Regions from separate parts of the Metabacillus sp. KH_069 genome, predicted to be linked through region 2. Evidence: a T-box and tRNA genes for the amino acid it is inferred to sense, from the RefSeq annotation. Region 2 holds a T-box; the other regions hold tRNA genes.
The links. A T-box is a leader RNA that pairs with one kind of tRNA and senses whether it is charged. The one in region 2 lies ahead of thrS (threonine--tRNA ligase), so its partner is inferred to be a tRNA-Thr.
Positions count from the first base shown of each region.

Region 1: it encodes a tRNA-Thr, which carries the amino acid that the T-box ahead of thrS (threonine--tRNA ligase) is inferred to sense. The anticodon was not compared.
Region 3: it encodes a tRNA-Thr, which carries the amino acid that the T-box ahead of thrS (threonine--tRNA ligase) is inferred to sense. The anticodon was not compared.

Region 1 is NZ_CM174460.1:640,213-644,615, forward strand. Features, by position in the region: rRNA gene AC3ISE_RS03300 (23S ribosomal RNA) at 1-235, shown strand, start outside; rRNA gene rrf (5S ribosomal RNA) at 365-480, shown strand; tRNA gene AC3ISE_RS03310 (tRNA-Asn) at 496-570, shown strand; tRNA gene AC3ISE_RS03315 (tRNA-Ser) at 575-664, shown strand; tRNA gene AC3ISE_RS03320 (tRNA-Glu) at 679-753, shown strand; tRNA gene AC3ISE_RS03325 (tRNA-Val) at 770-845, shown strand; tRNA gene AC3ISE_RS03330 (tRNA-Met) at 889-965, shown strand; tRNA gene AC3ISE_RS03335 (tRNA-Asp) at 969-1,044, shown strand; tRNA gene AC3ISE_RS03340 (tRNA-Phe) at 1,218-1,293, shown strand; tRNA gene AC3ISE_RS03345 (tRNA-Thr) at 1,307-1,382, shown strand; tRNA gene AC3ISE_RS03350 (tRNA-Tyr) at 1,393-1,477, shown strand; tRNA gene AC3ISE_RS03355 (tRNA-Trp) at 1,496-1,569, shown strand; tRNA gene AC3ISE_RS03360 (tRNA-His) at 1,597-1,669, shown strand; tRNA gene AC3ISE_RS03365 (tRNA-Gln) at 1,706-1,780, shown strand; tRNA gene AC3ISE_RS03370 (tRNA-Gly) at 1,840-1,914, shown strand; tRNA gene AC3ISE_RS03375 (tRNA-Cys) at 1,923-1,996, shown strand; tRNA gene AC3ISE_RS03380 (tRNA-Leu) at 2,016-2,104, shown strand; tRNA gene AC3ISE_RS03385 (tRNA-Leu) at 2,125-2,205, shown strand; gene AC3ISE_RS03390 (hypothetical protein) at 2,650-3,156, shown strand; gene AC3ISE_RS03395 (carbohydrate ABC transporter permease) at 3,464-4,403, shown strand, end outside.
Region 2 is NZ_CM174460.1:2,647,097-2,651,499, forward strand. Features, by position in the region: gene AC3ISE_RS13105 (superoxide dismutase family protein) at 1-62, opposite strand, end outside; gene thrS (threonine--tRNA ligase) at 194-2,059, opposite strand; T-box leader at 2,112-2,331, opposite strand; T-box leader at 2,363-2,580, opposite strand; gene AC3ISE_RS13115 (hypothetical protein) at 2,868-3,488, opposite strand; partial or broken gene AC3ISE_RS13120 (alpha/beta fold hydrolase) at 3,568-4,378, opposite strand.
Region 3 is NZ_CM174460.1:173,984-178,386, forward strand. Features, by position in the region: rRNA gene AC3ISE_RS00975 (23S ribosomal RNA) at 1-1,692, shown strand, start outside; rRNA gene rrf (5S ribosomal RNA) at 1,822-1,937, shown strand; tRNA gene AC3ISE_RS00985 (tRNA-Asn) at 1,947-2,018, shown strand; tRNA gene AC3ISE_RS00990 (tRNA-Thr) at 2,023-2,095, shown strand; tRNA gene AC3ISE_RS00995 (tRNA-Glu) at 2,115-2,189, shown strand; tRNA gene AC3ISE_RS01000 (tRNA-Val) at 2,237-2,312, shown strand; tRNA gene AC3ISE_RS01005 (tRNA-Thr) at 2,377-2,452, shown strand; tRNA gene AC3ISE_RS01010 (tRNA-Tyr) at 2,462-2,546, shown strand; tRNA gene AC3ISE_RS01015 (tRNA-Gln) at 2,663-2,737, shown strand; tRNA gene AC3ISE_RS01020 (tRNA-Lys) at 2,766-2,841, shown strand; tRNA gene AC3ISE_RS01025 (tRNA-Gly) at 2,847-2,921, shown strand; tRNA gene AC3ISE_RS01030 (tRNA-Ala) at 2,941-3,013, shown strand; gene rocF (arginase) at 4,072-4,403, shown strand, end outside.

The sequences.
Region 1 (4,403 bases), 2.0 Mb from region 2:
ACCGGGATGGACGCACCGCTGGTGTACCAGTTGTCTTGCCAAAGGCATCGCTGGGTAGCTATGTGCGGAAGGGATAAGTGCTGAAAGCATCTAAGCATGAAGCCCCCCTCAAGATGAGATTTCCCATCACGTAAGTGAGTAAGAACCCTGAAAGATGATCAGGTTGATAGGTCTGAGGTGGAAGCGCGGTGACGTGTGGAGCTGACAGATACTAATCGTTCGAGGACTTAACCACAGTCTAATAAAGTGTAACATTTAAGTGAATCTTGTTATCAAACGTTATCTAGTTTTGAAAGAATAACTTCTTTCGAAAAAAAAGCTTGAAATCTTCGGATTTCATAGTATAATAATTTTTGTCACTATGTCTGGTGATGATGGCAAAGAGGTCACACCCGTTCCCATGCCGAACACGGAAGTTAAGCTCTTTAGCGCCGATGGTAGTTGGGGGTTTCCCCCTGTGAGAGTAGGACGTTGCCAGGCTAGTGAAAATATTATTCCGCAGTAGCTCAGTGGTAGAGCTATCGGCTGTTAACCGATCGGTCGTAGGTTCGAGTCCTACCTGCGGAGCCATTTTGGAGAGCTGTCCGAGTGGCCGAAGGAGCACGATTGGAAATCGTGTAGGCGGTAACCCGTCTCAAGGGTTCGAATCCCTTGCTCTCCGCCACTATTTATATAAATGGCCCGTTGGTCAAGCGGTTAAGACACCGCCCTTTCACGGCGGTAACACGGGTTCGAATCCCGTACGGGTCACCAACATCATTTTCACTGCGGAGGATTAGCTCAGCTGGGAGAGCATCTGCCTTACAAGCAGAGGGTCGGCGGTTCGAGCCCGTCATCCTCCACCATCTTTACTGAATACAGCAGCACAAAAACTTCATTTATTATTGTCGCGGGGTGGAGCAGTCTGGTAGCTCGTCGGGCTCATAACCCGAAGGTCGCAGGTTCAAATCCTGTCCCCGCAACCAAATGGTCCCGTGGTGTAGCGGTTAACATGCCTGCCTGTCACGCAGGAGATCGCCGGTTCGATCCCGGTCGGGACCGCCATTCTTAATTAAAAAAGAATAAAATGGCTTGGTAGCTCAGTCGGTAGAGCACGATCGAATAAGCTTCGAAGCATAAGCATCAGCGCACAAATTGAGCTGCTCCTTGGCTAAGCTTACTGAAATTTGGGCGAAGGTTTCAAGAATGTATCATTATTGTACTACAAATTATAAAATGGCTTGGTAGCTCAGTCGGTAGAGCAAAGGACTGAAAATCCTTGTGTCGGCGGTTCGATTCCGTCCCAAGCCACCATTTACACTTAAATGCCGGTGTAGCTCAATTGGTAGAGCAACTGACTTGTAATCAGTAGGTTGGGGGTTCAAGTCCTCTTGCCGGCACCACTTACAGTGTGGAGGGGTAGCGAAGTGGCTAAACGCGGCGGACTGTAAATCCGCTCCCTCCGGGTTCGGCGGTTCGAATCCGTCCCCCTCCACCATTTTCATAAAAAGAATATAGGGGTATAGTTTAAAGGTAGAACAGAGGTCTCCAAAACCTCCGGTGTGGGTTCGAGTCCTACTACCCCTGCCAATTTAATTAATCTTATATAGTATAATGGCGGTTGTGGCGAAGTGGTTAACGCACCAGATTGTGGCTCTGGCATTCGTGGGTTCGATTCCCATCAGTCGCCCCTTTTTTTTACTTAATAGGGTTTTTATTTTTGTTTTGGGCTATAGCCAAGCGGTAAGGCAACGGACTTTGACTCCGTCATGCGCTGGTTCGAATCCAGCTAGCCCAGCCATTTTTCATTAAGAGTCATCTTTGTGCAGCTCCTGCATAAACTACATTACAAAGCGATTTGCGGAAGTAGTTCAGTGGTAGAACACCACCTTGCCAAGGTGGGGGTCGCGGGTTCGAATCCCGTCTTCCGCTCCAATAGTTGAGGCGGCATAGCCAAGTGGTAAGGCAGAGGTCTGCAAAACCTTTATCCCCGGTTCAAATCCGGGTGTCGCCTCCAATTTTTATTTATCACCCTTGCCGGGGTGGCGGAACTGGCAGACGCACAGGACTTAAAATCCTGCGGTAGGTGACTACCGTACCGGTTCGATTCCGGTCCTCGGCACCATCTTCATCACAATTTCATTTGCCGGTGTGGCGGAATTGGCAGACGCGCACGACTCAAAATCGTGTTCCTCTGGAGTGTCGGTTCGACCCCGACCACCGGTATCATTGAACAGTATGTCAAGCTGTCAAATTAACGTTTCTTACACTTTGTAAGGAACGTTTTTATTTATCTCCAATATACGATTTTTACAAAAATATCGTGTACATAAAATCGTGTGCGTACCAGTCATTAAACAAAGATAAATTTAAAATGGCATGAGTAGTAAAGGAAATTGATTTTAAAACAGCTTTTTCTTTATTTATTGATGATTGCCAAATTAGGAATCTAAGACTCAATTCAATATTACAGTTGGATTAACTTTATGTTTAAACATAAAAACACAAAACCCAATGTTTAATGCAAAACGAAAGCAGAGGATTTTTGTAGCGGTTAGAAACAAAAAAGGCTTACGAGCGCTCTCACTATATCTTATATTTTCAAATCCGTTACCTTCAAAGAAAATCATTGGAGGCAGGTTTTAATAACAACAATATTGGGGGTCAACTATGAAATATTCAAAGAAAGTTGTAATTGTTAGTCTTGGTTTAGGGTTAGCAATCGTAATCGGTGCAACCACTATTGTTCCAGCTGCTATTCAAGGAAAAGAAAAAGTTTCATATGAAGAACTTGAGAAGCAACTAACTTCAACTAAAAGAGAACTTAAAGAAACAAAGGCGGCTTTAGCATCTTGTGAAGCACCATCAGAAGCAGAAAAGCATGCTATGAATCTTGAACCTAATAAATCTTATAAAGTCAATGAACTTGGAGATTTTAAATCTGGAGAAAGAATTACCCCTGGAATATATATTGTGAAACTGGTAGATCCAAAATCTGAAGGAACTATTTATACATTCGCTGAAGGTTCAACTCAGGAATATGAAAATCACAAATCGTTCTCTATACTTGGTGGAATAGATCCTAACAATACAGTTAACGATACTTGGACTTTTGTTGTAGATCCTAACGATACTATTCTTTCAGATGTTCCTGTAAAGATGTTCCGAGCAAATTAATTTATACGAAATTCAATGAGGTCCTAGAAGTCCATTCTAGGACTTCTTTATTTTTTACCAAGTTTTAAAAAGAACCTCTGCTTGTCTATTGTTATTAAGAGTATTAGCGGTTCTTTTTAAAAGCTTTAAAATTTCAAGATGTGACCAAAGACCGTCTTGCATCGGTCATTTTTCCGCTAGGACAAGATTTTGTACCTGCATCTAGTCAAAATAATACACCATCTTAGTCAATTTAGTATCCCTATATAAGTAAGCGCTACCATTATAATAAAAGAAAGCGATTACAATAAAAGGGGTGGTGATACGGTTGGAAACGAAAATTCAAACGAATCCGGTAAGCACGAAATCTCATTTGGAGGCAGTACCTAAAAAGAAATTTAAGTTTAAGAGCTTACTAACATACGCTGCCTTTGTTGGACCGGCACTTTTATTTTTCTTAGTTATTCAAATTCTTCCGTTCTTAATGGGTCTTTATTATTCATTTACTTCATGGAATGGAGTCAGCTCGGCTGTTGAGTGGGTTGGGATTGAGAATTATAAGAAGATCTTTACGAACGATCCGGCCTTTTTTAATTCCTTTATGTTTACGACGAAATTTATGTTTGCGGCAGTTATTATTAGTAACTTAATAGGTTTTGCGTTTGCATTGATTTTAAATGCTGCGCTTAAAACCAAGAACATATTGCGGACCGTGTTTTTTATTCCTAATGTTATCGGCGGATTGCTGCTCGGGTTTATCTGGCAGTTCATTTTTGTAAAAGGGTTTGCTTCGATTGGAAACATGACAGGCATCGAATTTTTCAAAATGCCGTGGCTTGGGGATGAAACGACAGCGTTCTGGGGGATTGTCATCGTGTTTGCATGGCAGACCAGCGGTTATATGATGGTCATCTATATTGCAGCGCTTCAAGGTGTGGATAATTCATTGCTCGAGGCTGCGAAAATGGATGGAGCATCAAGCTTTACACTTTTAACAAAAATCATTATTCCGTTAATTTTACCGGCATTTACGATTTGTCTGTTCTTAACGATTTCAATGGCATTCAAGATCTTTGACCTGAATATTTCCCTAACAGGCGGAGGGCCATTTAATTCAACTCAGTCTGTAGCGATTAATATTTATCAGGAAGCCTTCCAGAACAATCGTTATGGATTAGGTACAGCGAAGTCCATTCTGTTCTTTGTAGTAGTGGCAATCTTTACTACTGTTCAGGTTATGATGACGAAGAAGAGGGAGGTTGAGGCAT
Region 2 (4,403 bases):
CATCCGATGGTCATCCCTACCGCAAAAAGCGGCAGCATCCATTTCAACAATGTTTTTGACATACTCTCACTCCTCCTTACTGTCTTTGTTCCACTTATTAGGAATGGTAAACTAGATAAGGCGAAGATGAGAGAATAGTCTGAATATCGATTGATTTTATAGTTCTTCTTCCGTTTATCTGATATAGAACTCTTTACCCGAGCTCCCGCTTAGCTATTTTTTCTGAAAGCATGCTCTTAAACTGTTCAATTGCCATAGCTTCTGAACTCTTCCCGCCATGCACTCTAACATTCACTTCGTTTTTTTCTATTTCTTGATCTCCAATGACAAGCATGTAGGGAACCCTGCTTTTTTGTGCCATGCGGATTTTATAATTCAGTTTCTCGCTGCTTCTGTCTAAATTCACTCGTATCCCGCATTTCTCAAGTTGATTTCTCAGCTTTTCGGCATAATGAAGATGAACTTCTGCCACCGGGACAATCACTGCTTGAATGGGCGCTAGCCATATAGGAAAGTTTCCGGCAAAATGCTCGATCAAAATTCCGAGAAACCTGTCAAGCGACCCCGATATGGCCCTGTGAATGACAACGGGTCTTTGCTTCTCATTCTTTTCATCCATATAGCTTAGATCGAATTTCTCAGGCATTTGAAAATCGAGCTGAACTGTTGCACACTGATGGCTTCTTTTCATGGCATCCTTAATGTGAAAATCTATTTTCGGACCGTAAAACGCTCCGTCACCTTCATTGACTTGATATTCAACATGAAGATCTTCAAGCACTTGTTTCAGTGATTTTTCCGCCTTTTCCCAAAGGAGGTTTGAACCCATTGAGTTTAGTGGTCTTGTAGATAGTTCAACAGAATAATCAAAGCCGAAAGTACGATAAACTTTGTCAATCTGAAGAAGCACGCTTTTCATCTCATCTTCAATCTGATCTGGTCTGACAAACAAGTGCGCATCGTCCTGACAGAAAGTGCGGACTCTTAAAAGCCCATTTAGAGCACCGCTGTATTCATGCCGGTGAACCTGGCCAAATTCTGCGAGTCTGATTGGAAGGTCCCTGTACGAATATAGCTGATTTTTATAAATCATCATGTGTCCCGGACAATTCATAGGCTTTAATGCAAACTTCGCTTCATCCACATCAGAAAAATACATATTTTCATGATAGTGATCCCAGTGTCCTGACTGTCTCCACAGCTTTTCATTCATCATCAATGGAGTCTGCACTTCACGATAGCCCCCTTCCACTTGAATCTCACGGAGAAAATTCTGCAGCTCATTTCTCATCAGCTGTCCGTTTGGCAAAAAGAAAGGCATGCCGGGCGCTTCCTCTAAAAACATGAACAGCTCCATTTCTTTTCCAATCTTGCGGTGATCCCGCTTTTTTAGTTCTTCCATCTTTTTTATATGAAGAGCTAATTCTTTTTTACTGGCAAAGGCAATCCCTGAAACCCTCTGCATGACTTGATTATTCTTATCTCCCTTCCAGTAGGAGCCGGAAACAGCAGATAACTTAAAGGCTTTAATGAATTCTGCAAAAGGCAGCTGCGGCCCGCTGTATAAATCGATAAAATCTCCATGCTTATAAAAGGAAATCGGGTTGTTTTCCCTTTGTTCATCCAGAAGCTCAAGTTTCAGTTCTTCTCCTTTTTCAGATAAAAGTGCAGCGGCTTTTTCATATGACAATTCCAGACGTTCGATTTCCAGCTTTTCACCAAGTATGTTCTGCATTTCCTGTTCAATCATGGGGAGTTCCTCGGCACGAATGCTGTGAGACAGTTGAAATTCATAGTAAAACCCGCTGTTTTGATAGGAGCAATTTCCCAAAATCGCTCCTTTGTACAATCTCTTAACAGCATGTGCAAGAACTTGTGCGCAAGTATGATTCAAGAAATCCTGTCGTTCATCAGAATCAATTGTAATAAGCTGTACTTCTTCGATCTCATCCACTATGTCATTCAAACTTACGAGCTTCCCATTCACCTTGCCTCCTATCACTTTTTTCCTTTCTTGATTGCGGCTGGCCAAATCCTTCAATAAAAATTTGTTCTTCATCTTAAAACACTCCTCATTTCGATAGAATATAAAAAAACGCACTCATCCCTAAAATAGGGACGAGCGCGTTCACCCGTGGTTCCACCCAGCTTTCCATTCTCATTTTTTAAAAAAAGAATGGCTCCAGTGCTTTAACGCAGCGTCTGCGGCACGGCATTTCCTCCGTGCAGTTCCAAGGCGGTAAGTTCATTCTCCTGTATTAGGAAGTTCTCAGCTTTCCTTCCCTCTCTGTAAACCGGCAAAATGACTCGTATCCTTATCTGTACTTTTTTTATGAAATTAAAAAAACGCGCTCATCCCTAAAATAGGGACGAGCGCGTTTGCCCGTGGTTCCACCCAGCTTTCCATCCTTTTTTAAAAAAAGAAATGGCTCCAGCGCTTTAACGCAGCGTCTGCGGCACGGCATTTCCTCCGTGCAGTATCAAGGCGGTAAGTTCATTTTCTGCGTTAGGAAGCTCCCAGCAATCCTTCCCTCTCTGTAAACCGTTTAAAATGACTCATGTCCTTTTCATCACTTTTCAAATAATTATTTCTGAGTTTACAATACATTCCAGTTTATTTCAACTATTCCTTTCAATTTATTCAGAAAAATCTTTTTTGTTCCATTCATAAGCATCACCTGGGAGATAAATGGAAAAAAGATAGTGTTCTTTAAATTAGGAAAGTATTTTACCATCTCTGGCTACTAAAAGACGCATTCCGGCAAGTATTTCACCCGAATTGGAAAGTAATTCAAATTTCGCTTGATAAATTCATAGCGATTCGTATTTTTATCGTACAAAAAAACACCAATCCTATGATTGATGCCCTAATATGCAAAATAAGTTTCGTTATTTTTGTAGATTAAGTATCTCTGCAAGCCCCTTGTCTGCTCATAGGCACTTTCTGCATGTTGTTTAGCAGATGCTCTGTTACCTTGTTTTTGAGAAATTTCAGCAAGCACACTTTCTTTCATCCAGCCTTTTGGGAGCTGTTCTGCAAGTCTTTTCGCTGCATCATATTGTCTGGAGTGTGCTGCGATTAAGGCTTCATAATAAGTTCGGTAAACAGGAGGTTTAATAGAAACGACATGTTTTTTTGCTTCAGCTACATCGTTTTGATAGAGTGCATAGGTTGTATTCATCAGTGCCTGCCGGTGAGAGTTTTTGTATTTGGCATTAAATTTAGCCAGTGCTGCTTCCGCTTCATCGTCCAAGTTATTGGCAATGGCATAATAGAACTGATACATCGGGTTTTTCTGATGCTTCAGGATGAATGTTTCAGATTTATGAACATCCTTTGAAAAAAGAATCGGACTGATTTGGATATACATATACCAGCTCATGGAAAGGATCAGCAGCAATGCAATCAAATAGAACGGAGCTTGAATAAATCCGAGCAGAAAGCATAACAGAAAAACAAATGAGTAAAAAAGAACGTGCTGTTTCAAAAAATGGTGCCCCCTCTTTATGTACGCTATCCTTATGATACTCACAAAAGAGGCATGAATCAATGTGAAAATTCAGAGCCTATTCCAAAAACCTTGCCAGTTCCCGGTTGAATTTCTCCAGTTCATCATAAAACAGGCCGTGTCCGCTGTATTTAAAGGGAACTATCTCTGAATCTTTTATTCCCTCATTCATTAGCTTCGCAAAAATAAACGGACATACCTGGTCTTTCATTCCGTGGAAAATAGCAGTTGGCACAGAAATCTTTCCTAAATCAGAGCGGAGATCTTCATCCCGGAGAGATACAGCAGTCAAAGCTGTACCATGGCCCGAACCTTCCAGTCCAAGATCCTGGAACCAATTTTTAAAGCTATCAGTAATATATTTTGAGAAGAAAATCTGACCAAAGCCCGATAGCATTTCCGGACGGTCCGTATAGGTTTGGTCTATCAATTTATTTACCTCTGATTTGGACATGCCGTACGGATAATCAGGGCGCTTTGTGAACGAAGGCGCTGCAGCTTGCAAAAAGGGCAAGTTTCGTTACTTGGTGTCCTGCATGACGGGCCATATAGCGGATCGCAATTGCTCCGCCCATTGAAAATCCGGCAAGTGTAATTTCTTTAAGCTGAAGGGAATCGATCACACTCCGAACATCATCTGCGAGTCTATCATAGGAATAGCCGGTCCACGGTCTGTCTGATTTACCGAAGCCGCGAATGTCCATGGCGATGCACCTGAATCCAAGGCGGGGCAGCTGGTTGAACTGATACTCAAACATCTTATGATTAACTGGCCAGCCATGAATGAAAAAGATGACACGGCCATCTTTTGGGCCAATGTCCTCAACAAATAAATTGAAATCTTCATCTGCTTTTAAATAATACCCCACGTTTCACTCCCCCTAAAAACCTATT
Region 3 (4,403 bases), 2.0 Mb from region 2:
TTCTAAGGGCGTTGAAGCTAGACCGTAAGGACTGGTGGAGCGCTTAGAAGTGAGAATGCCGGTATGAGTAGCGAAAGAGGGGTGAGAATCCCCTCCACCGAATGCCTAAGGTTTCCTGAGGAAGGCTCGTCCGCTCAGGGTTAGTCGGGACCTAAGCCGAGGCCGAAAGGCGTAGGCGATGGACAACAGGTTGATATTCCTGTACCACCTCCTCACCATTTGAGCAATGGGGGGACGCAGGAGGATAGGGCAAGCGCGCTGTTGGATATGCGCGTCCAAGCAGTTAGGCTGAGAAGTAGGCAAATCCGCTTCTCATATAAGGCTGAGCTGTGATGGCGAGGGAAATTTAGTACCGAAGTTCCTGATTCCACACTGCCAAGAAAAGCCTCTAGCGAGGTGAGAGGTGCCCGTACCGCAAACCGACACAGGTAGGCGAGGAGAGAATCCTAAGGTGAGCGAGAGAACTCTCGTTAAGGAACTCGGCAAAATGACCCCGTAACTTCGGGAGAAGGGGTGCTTTTTAGGGTTCATAGCCCTGAAAAGCCGCAGTGAATAGGCCCAGGCGACTGTTTAGCAAAAACACAGGTCTCTGCGAAGCCGCAAGGCGAAGTATAGGGGCTGACGCCTGCCCGGTGCTGGAAGGTTAAGGGGAGAGGTTAGCGCAAGCGAAGCTTTGAACCGAAGCCCCAGTAAACGGCGGCCGTAACTATAACGGTCCTAAGGTAGCGAAATTCCTTGTCGGGTAAGTTCCGACCCGCACGAAAGGCGTAACGATCTGGGCACTGTCTCAACGAGAGACTCGGTGAAATTATAGTACCTGTGAAGATGCAGGTTACCCGCGACAGGACGGAAAGACCCCGTGGAGCTTTACTGTAGCCTGATATTGAATTTTGGTACAGCTTGTACAGGATAGGTAGGAGCCTTGGAAGCCGGAGCGCCAGCTTCGGTGGAGGCATTGGTGGGATACTACCCTTGCTGTATTGAAATTCTAACCCACAGCCCTGATCGGGCTGGGAGACAGTGTCAGGTGGGCAGTTTGACTGGGGCGGTCGCCTCCTAAAATGTAACGGAGGCGCCCAAAGGTTCCCTCAGAATGGTTGGAAATCATTCGCAGAGTGTAAAGGCACAAGGGAGCTTGACTGCGAGACCTACAAGTCGAGCAGGGACGAAAGTCGGGCTTAGTGATCCGGTGGTTCCGCATGGAAGGGCCATCGCTCAACGGATAAAAGCTACCCCGGGGATAACAGGCTTATCTCCCCCAAGAGTCCACATCGACGGGGAGGTTTGGCACCTCGATGTCGGCTCATCGCATCCTGGGGCTGTAGTCGGTCCCAAGGGTTGGGCTGTTCGCCCATTAAAGCGGTACGCGAGCTGGGTTCAGAACGTCGTGAGACAGTTCGGTCCCTATCCGTCGTGGGCGCAGGAAATTTGAGAGGAGCTGTCCTTAGTACGAGAGGACCGGGATGGACGCACCGCTGGTGTACCAGTTGTCTTGCCAAAGGCATCGCTGGGTAGCTATGTGCGGAAGGGATAAGTGCTGAAAGCATCTAAGCATGAAGCCCCCCTCAAGATGAGATTTCCCATCACGTAAGTGAGTAAGAACCCTGAAAGATGATCAGGTTGATAGGTCTGAGGTGGAAGCGCGGTGACGTGTGGAGCTGACAGATACTAATCGTTCGAGGACTTAACCACAGTCTAATAAAGTGTAAGATCAAAGTGAAACTTGTTATCATACGTTATTTAGTTTTGAAAGAATAACATTCTTTCGAAAAAAAGCTTGAAATCTTCGGATTTCATAGTATAATAATTTTTGTCATTATGTCTGGTGATGATGGCGAAGAGGTCACACCCGTTCCCATGCCGAACACGGAAGTTAAGCTCTTCAGCGCCGATGGTAGTTGGGGGTTTCCCCCTGCAAGAGTAGGACGTCGCCAGGCTAGCATTATTCCGCAGTAGCTCAGTGGTAGAGCTATCGGCTGTTAACCGATCGGTCGTAGGTTCGAGTCCTACCTGCGGAGCCTTGCTTCCATAGCTCAGTCGGTAGAGCACTTCCATGGTAAGGAAGAGGTCATCGGTTCAAGCCCGGTTGGGAGCTTACATTAAACTAATAAAACGGCCCGTTGGTCAAGCGGTTAAGACACCGCCCTTTCACGGCGGTAACACGGGTTCGAATCCCGTACGGGTCACCATTTAAACGTAAGTCTTAATATGTGAAACATTATACAATCTTTTATGCGGAGGATTAGCTCAGCTGGGAGAGCATCTGCCTTACAAGCAGAGGGTCGGCGGTTCGAGCCCGTCATCCTCCACCATTAAGACTTTGCAGCAGACGACTTTAAAAAGCGAATAAACATTATTGTATTTCTCACTTTATATGCCGGTGTAGCTCAATTGGTAGAGCAACTGACTTGTAATCAGTAGGTTGGGGGTTCAAGTCCTCTTGCCGGCACCACTTATGTGTGGAGGGGTAGCGAAGTGGCTAAACGCGGCGGACTGTAAATCCGCTCCCTCCGGGTTCGGCGGTTCGAATCCGTCCCCCTCCACCACTTTCATTTAGACAAACTTAACTGAATAGTTCTTGTCTAGACTGTAAATAATATGTTTAGTTAACATAAACCATTTTACGGTCAATTAGAATTTTATAGATTACATACATAATTGATGGGCTATAGCCAAGCGGTAAGGCAACGGACTTTGACTCCGTCATGCGCTGGTTCGAATCCAGCTAGCCCAGCCATTTTTATTTTAAATGCGAATAGTAGTAAGTGCCATTAGCTCAGTCGGTAGAGCATCTGACTTTTAATCAGAGGGTCGAAGGTTCGAGTCCTTCATGGCACACCATTATTGCGGAAGTAGTTCAGTGGTAGAACACCACCTTGCCAAGGTGGGGGTCGCGGGTTCGAATCCCGTCTTCCGCTCCAGAACTTCTTTTTTTATATCGGGGCCTTAGCTCAGCTGGGAGAGCGCCTGCCTTGCACGCAGGAGGTCAGCGGTTCGATCCCGCTAGGCTCCATCATAAGTACCCTGTAAAAGCCGTCAGACTTTATGTCTGACGGCTTTTTTGTTGCTTGCGAATTGAAGCCAGCAAGTATCATGATTCGTTCGGGCTGGCCAAGCCTGATCAGATTTAAAATTGCCATCCATTTCAGAACAGACTAATCTATTTTATGCTGCTATTGATATTACATCATTTTCGCTCGACAATATGGTTCATGAACTTAAATGTGTAATCAAAGATCCGCTATGGTTCCACAATTTTGGTTATTGTGCCAGCAAAGTGGAGTCAAACACCCTCTATGATTCCACCATAACGGTTATTGTGCAGCAAAGTGGAAACCGTCCCCCTCAATGATTCCATAATTTTGTTTATTGCGCGGCAAAGTGGAAACAAAGGCCAGCTATGATTCCACAATTATGGTTCATGTGCAGCATAGTGGAATCAACCCCCGCTATGATTCCACCATAACGGGTAGTGTGCTAGCAAAGTGTAGTCAAACACCCGTTATGATTCCACCATAACGGTTATTGCGCAGAAAAGTGGAATCAAACGCCCGCTATGATTCCACCATAACGGTTATTGTGCCAGCAAAGTGGAATCAAACCCCCGCTATGATTCCACAATTATGGTTATTGTGCCAGCAAAGTGGAATCAACTCCCTCTATGATTCCACCATAACGGTTATTGTACAAGCAAAGTGGAATCACCCACCCGCTATGATTCCACAATTATGGATTTTACGCAGAAAAGTGGAATCACCCACCCGCTATGATTCCACAATTATGGATTTTACGCAGAAAAGTGGAATCACCCACCCGCTATGATTCCACAATTATGGATTTTACGCAGAAAAGCGGAAACAAACACCCTCTAAGATTCCCCAATTATGGTTATTGCGCAGAAAAGTCGATTCAGCTGCAACCACTTGTTCCCCTATTTAAAGCTATCACCATACAGTACAAATTATTTTACTGAAAACTCTGTATATATATACACGTTTTTGTCGAGTTGAGTCATCACCCTTTTTATCAGTACAATAGAGACAGAGTTACTTACTAAGGGGGATGATTTAAATGAAAGAAAGAATATCAATTATCGGGGTACCAATGGATTTAGGACAAATGCGCCGCGGTGTGGACATGGGGCCAAGTGCTATTAGATATGCTGGGGTTGTTGAGCGTCTTGAAGGGCTGCATTATGAGATTGAAGATAAGGGCGATATAAAGATCGGACGTCCAAACCGTGAAGAGGAGAGTTCTTCATTAAATAATTTAAGAAATTTGAAAGCGGTATCAGAAGGTAATTTGAAGCTTTCTGAACAGGTTGATGAAGTGATTCAATCAGGTTCGTTTCCACTGGTGCTTGGCGGAGACCACAGTATTGCGATTGGAACACTTGCAGGGGT